4 regions of the Streptomyces sp. NPDC096323 genome follow, and region 4 is predicted to be linked to each of the others. Evidence: riboswitches for the same ligand, from Rfam matches in the RefSeq annotation. Region 4 holds a riboswitch; each other region holds the start of a gene.
What was found. A riboswitch is a leader RNA that binds a small molecule or an ion and turns the genes downstream of it on or off. The one in region 4 is predicted to bind S-adenosylmethionine.
Positions count from the first base shown of each region.

Region 1: it holds a riboswitch for S-adenosylmethionine, as region 4 does, so the genes downstream of both, ABTX18_RS01325 (putative leader peptide) here and ABTX18_RS07740 (aminotransferase class V-fold PLP-dependent enzyme) in region 4, are expected to answer to the same signal.
Region 2: it holds a riboswitch for S-adenosylmethionine, as region 4 does, so the genes downstream of both, thrC (threonine synthase) here and ABTX18_RS07740 (aminotransferase class V-fold PLP-dependent enzyme) in region 4, are expected to answer to the same signal.
Region 3: it holds a riboswitch for S-adenosylmethionine, as region 4 does, so the genes downstream of both, ABTX18_RS00905 (glutathione S-transferase family protein) here and ABTX18_RS07740 (aminotransferase class V-fold PLP-dependent enzyme) in region 4, are expected to answer to the same signal.

Region 1 covers NZ_JBEOSI010000001.1:314,181-318,172, reverse strand. The annotation lists gene ABTX18_RS01335 (cytochrome P450) at 1-782, shown strand, start outside; gene ABTX18_RS01330 (flavodoxin family protein) at 866-1,318, shown strand; SAM riboswitch class IV at 1,491-1,602, shown strand; gene ABTX18_RS01325 (putative leader peptide) at 1,643-1,759, shown strand; gene ABTX18_RS01320 (LLM class flavin-dependent oxidoreductase) at 1,833-3,059, shown strand; gene ABTX18_RS01315 (NtaA/DmoA family FMN-dependent monooxygenase) at 3,078-3,992, shown strand, end outside.
Region 2 covers NZ_JBEOSI010000011.1:211,496-215,487, reverse strand. The annotation lists gene ABTX18_RS29155 (cold-shock protein) at 302-508, opposite strand; gene ABTX18_RS29150 (MoaD/ThiS family protein) at 954-1,232, opposite strand; gene thrC (threonine synthase) at 1,261-2,553, opposite strand; SAM riboswitch class I at 2,571-2,697, opposite strand; gene ABTX18_RS29140 (glucosyl-3-phosphoglycerate synthase) at 2,850-3,797, shown strand; gene ABTX18_RS29135 (alpha,alpha-trehalose-phosphate synthase (UDP-forming)) at 3,851-3,992, shown strand, end outside.
Region 3 covers NZ_JBEOSI010000001.1:218,013-222,004, forward strand. The annotation lists gene ABTX18_RS00895 (APC family permease) at 1-591, shown strand, start outside; gene ABTX18_RS00900 (N-acetylmuramoyl-L-alanine amidase) at 640-1,230, shown strand; SAM riboswitch class IV at 1,304-1,448, shown strand; gene ABTX18_RS00905 (glutathione S-transferase family protein) at 1,731-2,519, shown strand; gene ABTX18_RS00910 (helix-turn-helix domain-containing protein) at 2,530-3,120, opposite strand; gene ABTX18_RS00915 (benzoate/H(+) symporter BenE family transporter) at 3,272-3,992, shown strand, end outside.
Region 4 covers NZ_JBEOSI010000002.1:835,863-839,854, reverse strand. The annotation lists gene ABTX18_RS07745 (Lrp/AsnC family transcriptional regulator) at 1-159, shown strand, start outside; gene ABTX18_RS07740 (aminotransferase class V-fold PLP-dependent enzyme) at 284-1,663, opposite strand; SAM riboswitch class IV at 1,837-1,954, opposite strand; gene trpD (anthranilate phosphoribosyltransferase) at 2,043-3,107, opposite strand; gene qcrB (cytochrome bc1 complex cytochrome b subunit) at 3,229-3,992, opposite strand, start outside.

The DNA of each region.
Region 1 (3,992 bases), on a different contig from region 4:
ACCTCGCCGATCTGCTCGGCGTACCGGACACCGACCGCGCCCTCCTGCTGCACTGGACCCGGCGCGTCATCGGCTACCAGGACCCGGACGAGGCGGGGACGCCGGCGCTCGGCCCGGACGGCAAGCCGGTCAACCCGCGCTCCCCGGCGTCCCTGCGCGATATGTTCGCCTACGCGCACGCCCTGGTGGCACACAAACGCGAGCGCCCCGCCGACGATGTGATGACGGCCCTCGCCACCGACCCCGAACTGTCCGAAGCCGAACTGGAGATGTTCTTCTTCCTGCTTGTCGTGGCGGGAAACGACACGGTACGCAGCGCGGCCCCCGGCGGCCTGCGCCTGCTGGCCGAGCACCCACAAGCGTACGACCGGCTGAGCGACGGCGCGGTGGGATTCTCCACGGCCGTGGACGAACTCCTCCGCCGCCACCCGCCGGTCCTGACCTTCCGCCGCACCGCCTCCCAGGACACCGGCCTGGCGGGCACTCGCATCCGCAGGGGCGACAAGGTGGTCGTCTTCCACGCCTCCGCCAACCACGACGAGCGCGTCTTCCCCGACCCGTTCGCCCTGGACCTCGCCCGCTCCCCGAATCCGCACCTCTCGTTCGGTGACGGCCCGCACGTCTGCCTGGGCGCGCACTTCGCACGCCTCCAGTTGCGCGTGCTGTACGAGGAGACGTGCCGCGTACTCCCGCCCGGGTCGCTCCGGCCCGCGGCGCCGCCACGCCGCCTGGTGTCCAACTTCATCAACGGACTCAAGTCGCTGCCTGTGCGGATGGGATAGCACCGGCCAGGGGTGAGCGGCGCCCGGCGCGCCGGGTCGGCGGGCGCTTGCGGCGGGGCGGCGGGCACGGCAGGGTTCCGGGTGTGGCCACCTTGCTGATCGTGCATCACACGCCCTCGCCGAACTGTCAGGCACTGCTCGAAGCCGTCGTCTCCGGCGCGACGACGGACGAGATCGAAGGAGTCCGGGTCGTGCGGCGGGCGGCGCTGGCCGCGACGGTGTCCGACGTGCTCGCCGCCGACGGCGTTCTGCTCGGGACCCCGGCGAACCTCGGCTACATGTCCGGCGCCCTCAAGCACTTCTTCGACCAGATCTACTACCCCTGCCTGGACGCGACGCGCGGCCGCCCCTTCGGGTACTACGTGCACGGCGGGAACGACATCACCGGGGCCGTGCGGGCCATCGAGTCGGTCACGACGGGGCTGGGATGGCGCCGCGCGGCGGACGCCGTGACGGTCACGGGAGAACCCGCCAAGGGCGACATCGAGGCGTGCTGGGAGTTGGGGGCGACCGTCGCCGCCGGCCTGGCGGACTGACCGGCCCGGATCGGCACGGGTGTCATCGTCCTTCCCCAGTACGGGACTTGTAAAGATTCCCGCCAGGCGGAACAGCCGGTGCGCCGGCGTTGTTGTGGAGCACGACAGGATGAGCAAGACCATGATCCACCGGGCATTGCGCGGCGCGCCCGTCGCGCGTAGCGTTCGGGCAGGTCATGAGGTCAGCGTCAAGCCCTGGCTCGCTGACCGGCAACCCTCCCGCGCGGCGGGGTGCTCCAGGTGACGACCAGGCGGGGCCCGGCCGGGTTCCGCAAGCGCGAGGCCCCCGGGCCACGCCGAGCCGGAAGAGCGGAGGCGAGGGTCATGCCATCGGTGTCCCGCACGCTCGTCAGGGTGCTCGCTCCCCGGCCCCGCGTCCACCTCTACTCCCGGCCGCACATCGACCTCCAGCGCGTGGCCGGCGCGCTCTGTTGTTCCTGATCCGTTCCCGCGACGCCGAACCTTTCGAAGAGGCCCGGCGCTCACCCACGGTCGATCAGGAAGGCACCCCGTCGTGTCCGCATCAGCATCCCCGCACCCTTCCCCGTCCTCCCCGCTGCACCTCGCCGTCGCACTCGACGGCACGGGCTGGCACCCCGCCGCCTGGCGCGAACCGGAGGCCCGCCCCGGAGAACTGCTCACCGCCGCGTACTGGACCGACACCATCACCGAAGCCGAACGCGGCCTGCTCGACTTCGTGACGATCGAGGACGCATTCGGCCTCCAGTCCTCGCGCTTCACCGAGCCCGACGGCCGCACCGACCAGGAGCGCGGGCGCCTCGACGCGGTGCTCATCGCCGCCCGGGTGGCCCCGCTGACCCAGCACATCGGGCTCGTTCCCACCGTGGTCACCACGCACACCGAGCCGTTCCACCTCTCCAAGGCGATCGCCACCCTCGACTACGTGAGCACCGGCCGGGCCGGTCTGCGCATCCAGGTGTCGGCCCGGCAGCACGAAGCCGCCCACTTCGGGCGCCGTACGTTCCCGCACTTCGGCGTCGACGAGCTGGACACCCCGGCCGTACAGGCGCTGACCACCGAACTCTTCGAGGAGGCGGGCGACTACGTCGAGGCGGTACGGCGCCTCTGGGACAGCTGGGAGGACGGAGCGGAGATCCGGGACGCGGCCACGGGCCGCTTCATCGACCGCGAGAAACTGCACTACATCGACTTCGAGGGCCGGCATTTCAGCGTCAAGGGTCCCTCGATCACACCCCGGCCCCCGCAGGGCCAGCCGGTCGTCAGCGCCCTCGCGCACCGAAGGGTGCCCTTCCAACTGGTGGCCCGCTCGGCCGACATCGGATACGTCACCCCGCACGATGCCGAACAGGCCCGCGACATCGTCGACGAGATCCGCACCGAACAGGCGGCGGGCGGACGCGCGGCGGAACCCCTCCACATCTTCGGGGACCTCGTGGTCTTCCTCGACGACGACCCCGCGGTCGCCACGGCCCGCCGGGACCGTCTCGACGGCCTCGCCGGAGATCCGTACACCAGTGACGCGAAGGTCTTCACCGGGACGCCCGCGCAACTGGCGGACCTTCTTCTGCAATGGCAGCGGTCCGGGCTCTCCGGATTCCGGCTGCGCCCCGCAGTGACCGGCCACGACCTCCCGGCGATCACCCGCCGGCTGGTCCCCGAACTGCAGCGCCGAGGCGCCTTCCGGACCGCCTACGAGGCCGACACCCTGCGCGGGCTGCTCGGACTCGCCCGCCCCGCCAACCGCTACGCCACCGTCTGAGCCGGAGGGAACACCGATATGAGCACCAGCAACGGCACCGGCCGCAGCACCGGCAAGCCGCTCAAGCAGATCCATCTCGCCGCCCACTTCCCCGGCGTCAACAACACCACCGTATGGAGCGACCCCGCGGCCGGCAGCCACGTCGAGTTCAGCTCGTTCGCTCACTTCGCCCGCACCGCCGAGCGCGCCAAATTCGACTTCCTCTTCCTTGCCGAGGGGCTCCGCCTGCGCGAACAGGGCGGCGAAATCTACGACTTGGACGTCGTGGGCCGCCCCGACACCTTCACCGTCCTGTCCGCCCTCGCCGCCGTCACCGAACGCCTCGGCCTCACGGGAACGATCAACTCCACGTTCAACGAGCCCTATGAGGTGGCCCGCCAGTTCGCCAGCCTCGATCACCTCTCGGGCGGACGCGCGGCGTGGAACGTCGTCACCTCGTGGGACGCCTTCACGGGCGAGAACTTCCGCCGCGGCGGATTCCTGCCGCAGGAGGAGCGGTACTCCCGGGCCAAGGAGTTCCTCGCCACGGCCAACGAGCTGTTCGACTCCTGGCGCGGCGACGAAATAGTCGCCGACCAGCGGACAGGCACCTTCCTCCGGGACGCGAGGGCCGGATCCTTCGTGCACAAGGGGCAGCACTTCGACATCGAGGGGCAGTTCAACGTCCCGCGCAGCCCGCAGGGCCGCCCGGTGATCTTCCAGGCCGGAGACTCCGACGAAGGACGCGAGTTCGCGGCGGAGGGCGCCGACGCGATCTTCAGCCGCTACAGTACGCTCAAGGAGGGCCAGGCCTTCTACACGGACGTCAAGGGCCGCCTCGCCCGCCACGGCCGCACCCACGACCAGTTGCTGATCCTGCCCGCCGCGACCTTCGTCCTCGGCGAAACGGACGCCGAGGCGCAGGAACTGGCCCGCGAGGTCCGCAGGCAGCAG
Region 2 (3,992 bases), on a different contig from region 4:
GTGGATTCTCCGGACCGAGAGGCGCCCGCGACGGACGGCCTGCGTGTCTGCCGGTTCCTTGCCCCGGAGACCTGCGGGCCTCACCGGCCCGGTCCAAGTTTCTGTCACTCTCACCCAGAGAGTGCTAAGCCAATAATTAGCACTCGACCCCCGAGAGTGCAAGCGTCCCCCTCGGAGTGTGGACAGCGGCCGGGGGAGACTCACGAGCCTCCTGGGACGCGCGAAGGGTCCGTACCCCTGGGGTACGGACCCTTCGTGCGTGAGTAGTGACGTCGGCCGGTTGCGCGACGGCTGGCCGGGCTCAGCCGACGGCGAGCTTGACCATGTCGGCCTGGGGCCCCTTCTGGCCCTGCGAGATCTCGAATTCAACTCGCTGACCCTCTTCGAGGGTGCGGTATCCGTCCATCTGGATCGCGCTGTAGTGGACGAAAACATCCGCACCACCGTCGACCGCGATGAAGCCGTACCCCTTCTCCGCGTTGAACCACTTGACGGTGCCCTGAGCCATGCCTAACTCCCCTATTACTGGCCCTTGCACAGGACCGCACTTCGCGGGCCCGGGTCAGAACTCACCCTCCGACAGGAGAGGGCTCGTAGCGCCGGAACGCGTCGACCGCGGCCGAATGTATCTGCCCAACTGCCCTCTGCAACAGGTCAATCGGACGAGAATTCTGAGCAGCACCGATCGCCCGAATGCGGGGAAGTGAGGGGATTCCTGGGCAAGTCGGGCCAGGCAAAGGCGACTTATGGCGCAAGGAGCTCGGGCACTTTGGCTGCTTCTAGTCGTGGCCAGGCGCATTCTCATATGCGGGCGGCACGGGCAGCGGAGGGGGCTTCCCACACTCTACCGCGCTCAACCATGCAGAATTGCCCCCTCCGCTTCTCTCGCAGAGGGGGCAACTCCGGTGACACGGTGAAGTCGGGCCGGCCCTGAGAGGGCCTACGCCCGCGGCTCAGCAGCCGCCGGCGACGGCCGGGATGATCGAGATGCCGGCACCGTCCGGCGTGACCGTGTCAAGGCCGCCCTCGAAGCGCACGTCGTCGTCGTTGACGTACACGTTCACGAAGCGCCGCAGCTTGCCCTGGTCGTCCAGGACGCGGGCGGCGATGCCCGGGTGGTCCTTCTCCAGGGACTCGATGACCTGGGAGAGGGTCGCGCCCTCGGCCGGGACCTCGGCCTGGCCGCCCGTGTAGGCGCGAAGGATGGTGGGGATACGGACCTTGACGCTCATGGTGGGTGCCCTTCCTGGTGTCGGGTGGTCAGCTGTTGGCGAGGCCGGCGGCGCGGAAGGACTCCAGGCTCGGGCGGATCGTGGCGCTCGCCTGGGCGGTGGCGGCCACGGCTTCCAGCGTCTTGAGGCCGTCACCGGTGTTCAGGACGACGGTGGTGAGCGTCGGGTCGAGCACGCCGGCGTCGATCAGCTTCTTCGTCACGCCGACCGTCACCCCACCGGCCGTCTCGGCGAAGATGCCCTCGGTGCGCGCCAGCAGCTTGATCGCGTCGACGACCTGCTCGTCGTTGACGTCCTCGACTGCGCCGCCGGTGCGGCGGGCGATGTCCAGGACGTACGGGCCGTCGGCCGGATTGCCGATCGCCAGGGACTTGGCGATCGTGTTCGGCTTCTGGGGCCGGACGACGTCGTGACCGGCCTTGAAGGCCGCGGAGACCGGGGAGCAGCCCTCGGCCTGGGCGCCGAAGATCTTGTACGGCTTGTCCTCGACCAGGCCCAGCTTGATCAGTTCCTGGAGGCCCTTTTCGATCTTCGTGAGCTGCGAGCCGGACGCGACCGGGATGACGATCTGGTCGGGCAGCCGCCAGCCGAGCTGCTCGCAGATCTCGTACGCGAGGGTCTTGGAGCCTTCGCCGTAGTACGGGCGCAGGTTGACGTTGACGAAGCCCCAGCCCTCGCCGAGCGGGTCGCCGATGAGCTCGGAGCAGAAGCGGTTGACGTCGTCGTAGTTGCCCTCGATGCCGACCAGCTCACCGCCGTACACCGCGGCCATGACGACCTTGCCCTGCTCCAGGTCGTGCGGGATGAACACGCAACTGCGCAGTCCGGCCCGGGCGGCGGCGGCACCGACGGCGCCGGCGAGGTTGCCGGTGGAGGAGCAGGAAAGGGTGGTGAATCCGAAGGCACGGGCGGCCTCGACGGCGATCGCGACGACACGGTCCTTGAAGGAGTGCGTCGGATTCCCGGAGTCGTCCTTGACGTACAGAGCGCCGGTGACGCCCAGCTCGCGGGCGAGGTTGTCGGCCTTGACCAGCTTGGTGAAGCCGGGGTTGAGGTTGGGCTTGTCGGCGACGTCGGAGGGGACCGGCAGCAGCGGCGCGTAACGCCAGATGTTGTCGGGTCCTGCCTCGATGCGCTTCTTCAGCTCGTCCGGGGAGCCGCTCGGCAGGTCGTACGCCACTTCGAGCGGCCCGAAACAGGACGCGCAGGCGAAAATGGGGCCGAGTGCGAACCGCTCTCCGCATTCGCGGCAGGAAAGTGCCGCGGCGGGACCGAGGTCCACAGAAGATTCAGTGTGTGCTGCAACAGTCTCAACAGCCATGATGGCGAGGCCCTTTCTCCTCATCTTCCTCGCGACGCGTTTCGTCACGAGACGGAATTGGCACCTTCCCCACCTGACCTCGCGGTCGGCGGGAGGGTTGCCGGGACTTCAACGGGCCGTTCCCTCTGTCCCTCTGGATGAGCGCTATGGCACTGGACCATGGATCCAGGCGTTTATCGGCGGGCGGACCCCGGCATGCGAGGGTCGTCCGCGTTGTTCAGACTGTAACCGAAGCACCGGACTGTTGAGATAGCCGTCCGTACCGCGAGATGGATCACATGCAGGGAGTACCGACCGTGCTCGAAGAGGTCGAACGCTGGCTGACCAGGCGTTCCTGGTCCGCCGACGACCGTCCGCTGGACCGTCTGCTGGACGCCAGGAACGAGGCGCACGGCACGCGCGTGAGCGTGGTGCTGCCCGCGCTGAACGAGGCGGAGACGGTCGGGGACATCGTCACCACGATCCGGCGTGAGCTCATGGAGAAGGTGCAGCTGGTCGACGAGCTCGTGGTCATCGATTCCGGTTCCACGGACGCCACCGGAGAGGTCGCCCGCCGGGCGGGGGCCCGGGTGGTCCACCGGGACGCGATCCTGCCCCGCATACCGGCCGTCCCCGGCAAGGGCGAGGTGCTGTGGCGGTCACTCCTGGTGACCAGCGGGGACATCGTCTGCTTCATCGACGCGGACCTGAAGGACTTCTCGGCGGACTTCGTCTCCGGCACCGTGGGCCCGCTGCTGACCGACCCCTCGGTCCAGTTCGTCAAGGCGATGTACGACCGCCCGCTCGGCGGAACCACTGCTCAGGGCGGCCGGGTCACCGAAATGGTGGCACGCCCGCTGCTCAATCTGCACTGGCCCCAGCTGGCCGGTTTCGTCCAGCCGCTCGGCGGCGAGTACGCCGTGCGCCGCTCGCTGCTGGAGCGCCTGCCGTTCCCGGTCGGTTACGGAGTGGAGCTGGGCCTGCTCGTCGACTCCCTGCACACGGTCGGTCTGGACGCACTCGCCCAGGTGGACGTCGGCGTCAGGAAGCACCGTCACCAGGACGGCCAGGCGCTCGGCCGGATGGCGGCCACGATCTACCGGACCGCCCAACTCCGCCTGACTCGCGGACCTCTGGTCCGTCCGTCGATCACCCAGTTCGAGCGCGGCGAGCACGGTTTCGTCGCGCACACCTATCCGGTGGACACCGAGGAGCGGCCGCCGATGTGCGAGATCGAGGAGTACGTTTCACGCCGCGCGGCCTGAAACGGTCTGACTTCGCACGTTTGGGCGGTTCGTGATCGGGCTAGATTCCGCCCATGGTCTCCGAGCACGCCCACACACCTCAGCCCGCTGCCCAGGTACTCGTCGCGTCCAACCGCGGCCCCGTCTCGTACGCGCTGCGCGAGGACGGCTCCCTCGACGCCAAGCGCGGCGGGGGCGGACTCGTCTCCGGTCTGA
Region 3 (3,992 bases), on a different contig from region 4:
CTCGCCGTCGTCAACTCGACCGTGGCCAACGCGAACGCGTGCGCGAACGTGTCGACCCGCACGGCGTACGCGCTCGGCCGCACCGGAGTGTTTCCCCGGGCGTTCGCACGGCTCCATCCGCGCCGCCGCTCCCCCGTCACCGGGGTCGCCGCGCAGTTCGTGATCGCGGTGGGCGCGGCGCTCGGCCTGGGATTCGCGTACGACCCCGTGACGGCCTTCGTTCTGCTGGCCACCGTGATCGTGACGGTGATCATCGGCGTGTACATCGTGGTGAACCTGGCCTGCGCCGGCTATTTCCTGCGGCGGCGCCGGGACGCGTTCAACCCGGTTCTGCACCTCGTGTTCCCGGTGCTGGGCATCGCGGCGTTCGTACCGGCGCTGCTGACGGCCGCCGGTATCCCCGTGTTCGACTTCGTCTCCGAACTCAGCGCCCCCGTCTCGTACGCGGGTCCCGTCGTCGGCATCTGGATGGTGACCGGGATCGTCGTCCTGGCGGTGCTGCTGCGCAGACATCCGGAGCGGGTGGCCCGGATGGGCAGGATCCATCTGGACGACGACCCGGGGGCCCAGGAGGTCAGAGCGCCCAACTGACCGGTCAGCCAAAGCGGTTGTCCCTCCCCCCACACCCAGGAGTAACGCATGGACCGCAGAAGGATCCTTCAGGGCGTCACGGCGACGGCCGCGGGTGCCCTGCTTCCCGCCTCCGTCCGCGCCACCGCGGCGACGGCCGGCGAGACGGACTATCCGGCGGCCCACTGGGTGCCGGCCTCGACGTCCAACTACACGGTGTCGACCCGCCCTTCGGCCTATCCGGTGCAGTTCGTGATCATCCATGTCACGCAGGAGACGTTCTCGGACGCCGTGGCGATCTTCCAGAATCCGGCGAAACAGGTGTCCGCGCACTATGTGGTGCGCTCGTCGGACGGCTACATCGACCAGTGCGTGCGGGAGAAGAACATCGCCTGGCACGCGGGGAACTGGGACTACAACACGCGCAGCATCGGAATCGAGCACGAGGGCTATGTGGACCAGCCCGCCTACTTCACCAACGCCCTGTACGAGCAGTCGGCGTTGCTGACCGCGTCGGTGTGCGACCGCTACGGCATCCCCAAGGACCGCGCGCACATCCTGGGCCATGCTCAGGTCCCCGGCACGGACCACACGGACCCGGGGCCGCACTGGGACTGGGTGCGCTACATCCGCCTGGTCAATCTCCTGGGTGCGGGCTGAGCCGACCACCAGGTGAGACGGCTCGCCCCGCCTTCTTGACGGCGCATCCCGGCGCGTCGAAACTGACGTGGACGGTCACGATTGTCAGCGCTGCCCGTGCGGGATCTCCCGCTCGTGCGGTTATCGGCCCCGGCCCGCTGACAGGCAACCCTTCCACCGCGATGGGGTGCCCCGGGTGACGACCGGGTTCTGTTGGTGCAACAGGACAAGCGTGGTCTCGCGTCTCGCGAGCCCTGATGGCGGGACCGGTGGGGATTTGCCGAGGAACGGCTTGACGAGGCGCCTGCACATCGATCTGCTGCGCGTCTCCAGCGCCTACTAGCCGACGCCGGACCTGTCCTGGCCGGACCGGCCGGGCCCTTCGTCCCGGCGCGCTCGCGCCGGGGCCGGCCGGGTCCGCTCGGTCCGGCCCGGTACGCAAGCGCAGTCGCTCCGCATACCCCCGCCCACACGGCGGTGGTGGCTTCGTCCTTCCCGCAGGTAATCCCATAGGGAGAGTCATGCCCGAGACAGCATCGCGCGGTTCCAGTGCGGGCAACCCGCCACAGCGCGGACCCGTTTCCTCAGCCGCCGCTTCACGCGCGGCAGGCCTGCGCCCCTCGTCGGGTGTTCCGTCCCCCCGCCTGCGCAGCCGGATCGGCGTCGGTCTCGGCGGCGGCTTCTATCCGGCACCGCACCGCTATGAGCTGTTCCTGTCGGCGGGTTGTCCGCGCTCGCTGCGCATCTCCATCACTGTCGGCCTTCTCGGCCTGCGGGACTCGGTCACCACGACGCTCCTGACCCACCCGGCCGGGGCACCCGAGGCCTTCGCCTCACTGCGCAGCGCGTACGAGGCCACGGTGCACCACTACGACGGACCTCTGACGGCTCCCGCTCTGCGCGACCGCTGGAGCGGCCGCATCGTCAGCAACCACACCCCCGGCATCCTCCGCGACCTCGCGGGTCCGCTGTCCGGACACGACGATGCCTGCCCTTCCGCGCTGCACCCGCCGGCGCTCGCCGCGGACATCGAAGCCCTGCGTGAGCTGCTGGACCGCAATGTCACTTCTTCCGCCGCGCCCTCGGAGCGATCGGCGGCGCTCGATGTCATGGAGCGCCGGCTCTCCCTGCATCCCTATGCGGTGGGTGCGGAGCTGACGGCCGCCGACGTGGACCTGTGGGTGGCGCTCGTCCAGCCGGGTCCGGCCGACTCCCTGTGCCCGTACCCCCGGCTCCAGGAGTACGTCCGCCGACTCGGCGGCCATCCCGCCTTCCGGTGCGCGAACGAGGTGGCGTCCGCCGCGGCGTGACCCCCCGCGCTCAGCCGCCGTCGCGGGCGGTTCCCCGACCGGCACCGCCCGCGGGCTCTCCCACCGACGGATAGCGGACGAAGAGGATGCCCTGCACATCCCCGTCGGGCGCGCTGTAGACGTGGGGCGCGTCGGCCTTCCAGTGCGCACAGACGCCGGGGACGGCCGTACTGGTGTCGTCCGGCGGTCCGACGACGGCGGTGCCGGTCAGCACCATCAGGCTCTCCCGCGTACCGGGGACATGCCCCTGCGACTCCTGTACGGTCCCCGCCCCGATGCTGATGCGGAACACGTCGGTGACCGCGGGCCCGTCCTCGTACCGCTCCAGAAGAACGGCGGTGACGGCGCTCCCCGAGACGCCGGGAAGTGCCTGCCCCCAGCGGCCCGCCGACGGCGGGTCGCCGAGTACGGCGCTGAGCGGAAGGCCGAGCGCGGTGGCGAGGGCGTACAACGTCTCCAGGGTGGGATTGCGCGTCCCGCTCTCCAGCTCCGAGAGCGTCCCCTTGCCCACGCGGGAGCGCCGGGCCAGCTCGGACAGGGACAGGCCCCGCTCGCTCCGCAGCGTTCGTAGCCTGCGTCCCACGTCCTCGTTCAGCCCCATCGGCTCCGCACCCGCTCCGCATTCCTGGTTGACGGGCGTCGGCCCGCTTCTCTAGTGTTCCACATACAGAACGTTCCGTATATGGAACGCCGGGCGTGCCGGGACACCGGGACATCGGCCCTCTCACAGCAGCACAGGAAGTGGCTCCCTCATGTTCGCGATCGCCCGCATACGCTCGGCCGCCCCGCTCTCGGCCGTGGTGGCCGGACTGATCGCCGTCATGGTCGGCGTCACCAGTTCGGCGGCGCTGGTCTTCACGGCCGCGCGGGCCGCGGGGGCGGACGCGCGCGAGATCTCGTCCTGGATGCTCGCACTGGGTGTCGGTCTGGCCTGCACCTGCATCGGGCTGTCGCTCCGCTTCCGGGCGCCCGTCGTGACCGCGTGGTCGACGCCGGGAGCCGCCCTGCTGACGACGGGCCTGAGCGGGGTGACGATGGCTCAGGCGGTGGGCGCGTTCGTCTTCTCGGGGCTGCTCATCCTCGTGAGCGGCGTGACGGGCTGGTTCAGCCGTCTCATGGGCCGGATCCCGGTTCCGCTGGCGGCCGCGCTCCTCGCCGGGGTGCTGCTGCGGTTCGGCACAGGGCTGTTCAGCACGATGCACGGCGGGTTCGCGGTCGCGTTCCCCATGTTCGTCCTCTATCTGCTCGGCCGGCGCCTGCTGCCGCGGTATGCGGTGCTGCTGGCCCTCGCGGCGGGCGTGGTGGCCACCGTGTTCACCGGCGGCTGGCAGCTGGGCGAGCTCCGGCTGGGCCTGGCCGTTCCGGTCTTCACCACACCGGAGTTCAACTGGAAGGTGCTCGTCAGCGTCGGCACGCCCCTGTTCGTCGTCACCATGGCCTCGCAGAACCTGCCGGGCGTCGCCGTGATCCGCG
Region 4 (3,992 bases):
GCCATGGTCCGGGTGTCCAAGCACGACGACCTCGCCGATGTCATCCCCGGCCGGATCAGCAAGATCCCCGGCGTCGAGGGAACGGACACGCACGTGGCGTTCCGTACGTACTCGCAGCACGACCTCGAAGCGGCCTTCGCCATCGGCCTGGACGCCTAGGGCCTCTCGTTTGGATCATGCCGGGCTCGCGGGGTCCGGCCTGATCCAAACGAAAGACCTAGTCCGAACACGTTCGGCCGGGTACGGACAGCTGTCCGTACCCGGCCGAACGTGCTCCCCGGCCTCAGACCTGGGTGGCCGTGCCCCGGTCCGGGACGCAACGGCCGTCCTCGGTGCGGTACTTCCACTGGGCGCCCTCGCTGACCAGCTCCCGGACCGCCCGCAGGAAGCGCTCGACGTGCTCGTCCGGCGTACCGGCGCCGAAGCTGACGCGGATGGCGTTGAGCGACTTCTCGCCCGGCTCCGCCTCCGGCGCGCCGCACTCGCCGACGTCCCGCGCGTCGCTGCCGAGCAGGGTGCGCACCAGGGGGTGGGCGCAGAACAGCCCGTCGCGGACCCCGATGCCGTACTCGGCCGAGAGCGCGGCGGCGAAGTGGGAGCTGTTCCAGCCCTCCACCACGAAGGAGATGACGCCGACCCGCGGGGCGTCGTCGCCGAACAGCGAGAGCACCTTGACGGCGGGGACCTCGGCGAGTCCGGCGCGGACCTGGGAGACGAGCCGCTGTTCCCGGGCGACCAGGCTGTCGAATCCGGCCTCGGTGAGCGCCTTGCAGGCGGAGGCGATGGAGTAGACGCCGATGACGTTGGGCGAACCGGCCTCGTGGCGGGCGGCGGTGGTGTGCCACTGGACGTCCACCCCGCCGTCGGCGCGCCGGGCGACCTGGCGGGAGGCGCCGCCACCGGCCAGGTACGGCTCGGCGTCGCGCAGCCAGTCGGAGCGGCCGGCGAGGACGCCCGAGCCGAACGGGGCGTACAGCTTGTGCCCGGAGAACGCGACCCAGTCGACGTCCAGCCCGGCGATGTCGACGGGGTGGTGCGGGGCGAGCTGCGCGGCGTCCAGCACGATCCGGGCGCCGTGGGCGTGCGCGGCGGCGGCGAGCTCCCTGACCGGCCACAGCTCACCGGTGACGTTGGAGGCGCCGGTCACGCAGACCAGTGCGGGACCGTAGGGATCGCGGTCGGCGAGCGCGCGCTCCAGGGTCTCGACCGCCTGGGCCGGGGTGCGCGGGGCGTTCAGGTACGTCACCCGGGCGTCGCGCCAGGGCAGCAGCGAGGCGTGGTGCTCGGTCTCGAAGACGAACACCTGGCAGTCGGCGGGGAGGGCGGCCGCGAGCAGGTTGAGCGAGTCGGTGGTGGACCGGGTGAAGATCACCTGGTCCTCGGCGCGGCAGCCGAGGAACTCCGCGACGGTCTCGCGGCTGCTCTCGAAGAGGTCCGTGGAGAGCTGCGAGAGGTAGCCGGCGCCCCGGTGGACGCTGCCGTAGTACGGCGCGTACGCGGCCACGTCGTCCCACACCCGCTGGAGCGCCGGGGCGCTGGCGGCGTAGTCGAGCGCGGCGTAGGTGACCTCACCGCCGGTGACGAGCGGAACCGTCACATCCGCACCCAGAACCGGCAGCGGGGCACAAAGCGACTGGTCGGTGGCAGCACTGAGGACAGACATGGCGAACTCCCGTAACAGGCAGGCGAATTCCGCGCGCCTGCGGATACGCGGCAGCACGGAGAAGAGAAAAAGGGTGCGCGGAGAAGGGCCGAAAAGCCCTATCGCATTCGCGTGCTCACAAGAGGCTCCCTGAGGACCAGGACCCCACGGGTGGACATCTGATGATGTCGAGGGGTCCGCGCTTGCCGCAGACCTCGCTGCCTGCGGCCTGGTCTTCACCCGGGGCACCCCGCCACGGACGGAGGGTTGCCGGACAGCGGGCCGGGGCCGTAGTCGCTGTCACTCATGACCTGCGCAGTATCTTGCCATACGTACCCGAACGCGCAAGGCGCAGTCCATGATCTGGACTGCGCCCCGCCTCACATCCGTGCGCCCCGCCTCAGGCGTTGCTGGCCCTGACCCAGCGCTCCAGCGCCCGGCCCGCCGCGCCCGAGTCGATGGAATCGGCGGCCTTGGCGATCCCCGCGGTGAGCTGCTCGGCGAGTGTGCCCTCCCCCGGGTCCAGCGCGACGAGCGCCGCCGCCGAGTTGAGCAGGACGGCGTCCCGTACGGGCCCCGTCTCCCCTGCGAGCAGCCGGCGGGCCACATCCGCGTTGTACGAGGCGTCGGCGCCGCGCAGCGCCTCGACCGGCACCAGGTCCAGGCCGACGGACCGCGGGTCGAAGGTCTCCTCGCGCACCGTGCCGTTCCTGGCGATCCAGACGCGGGAGGTCGCGGTGGTGGTCAGCTCGTCCAGGCCGTCGTCGCCCCGGAAGACGAGCGCGGAGTTGCCGCGTTCGGCGAGGACGCCCGCGACGATGGGCGCCATCCGCAGGTCGGCGACGCCGATCGCCTGCGCGCGCACCTTGGCCGGATTGGTGAGCGGGCCGAGGATGTTGAACGTGGTCGGCGCGCCGAGCTCCGCCCTGGCCTTCGCCGCATGCCGCAGGGCGGGGTGGAACTTCACGGCGAAGCAGAACGTGATGCCCGCCTCCTCGGCGACCTCGACGACGCGCTGTGGCGGCAGTTCGAGGTTGACGCCGAGCTTGCCGAGCACGTCGGAGGAGCCGCTGGCCGACGACGAGGCGCGGTTGCCGTGCTTGACGACCTTGGCGCCGGTCCCCGCGACGACGATCGCCGACATGGTGGAGATGTTGACCGTCTTGGCCATGTCGCCGCCGGTGCCCACGATGTCGACGGTGCGGCCGGGCACATGGATGGTCGTGGCGTGCTCGTACATCGCACGGACCAGACCGGAGACCTCCGTGACGGTCTCGCCCTTGGCACGCAGCGCCACCGCGAAGCCGGCGATCTGCACATCGGTCGCCTCGCCGCTCATGATGCGGTCCATCGCCCAGGCGGTGTCGTCCTCGGTCAGGTCCTGGCCACGCAGCAGGGGGGTCAGCACGCCGGGCCAGGTACGAGCCGCCACGCTGTCGCCGCCGTCCGGGGTCACAACGTTCATGGTCCGCTCCTGGGTCCACAGCCGATAAAGGGATGGGACCACCCTATCGAGGCCCGGGGACAGCGAAGAGCCCCGTCCATCGAATGGACGGGGCTCCTGCTGTGGCGATCAGTTCAGGTGATCAGTGGTGGCCGTGGCCGCTGGTGATCTCCTTGTACTCCTCGGCGGTGGGCTTGGCGATCTGGTTGTTCTCGCCGTAGTACGCCTTGCTGAGCCTGGCCCGCAGCTTCTGCAGCGACGACACCTTGCGCTCGACACCGTTCTCGTCGACCGTCGGGCCGATCTCGACCGGCTTGTACTGCTCGTGCGCGGTGAGCGTGTGCAGCTGCTCCGGTCCGAGCGGCTCGTGGACCTCGACGAACTCACCGTGCGGCAGGCGCTTGATGAGGCCGGACTCACGTCCGTGCAGCACCTTGTCCTTGTCGCGGCGCTGGAGGCCGAGACAGATCCGCCGGGTGACGATGAACGCCAGGACGGGTCCGACGAAGAAGGCGATGCGGACGAACCAGCTGATCGAGTTGAGCGACAGGTGGAAGTGCGTCGCCCAGATGTCGTTGCCGCCGCCGATCAGCATGACCATGTAGATCGTCACCCAGGCGACGCCGAGCGCCGTGCGGGTCGGGGCGTTGCGCGGCTTGTCCAGGATGTGGTGCTCGCGCTTGTCCCCGGTGATCCAGGACTCGATGAACGGGTACAGCGCCAGCGCGGCGAGGATCACGCCGAACAGGACCAGCGGGATGAGGACGCCCAGGACCAGCGTGTGGCCCCAGAGGTTGATTTCCCATCCGGGCATCACACGGACGAAGCCTTCGGCGAAGCCCATGTACCAGTCCGGCTGGGCGCCCGTGGACACCTGGTCGGGACGGTACGGGCCGATGGCCCAGA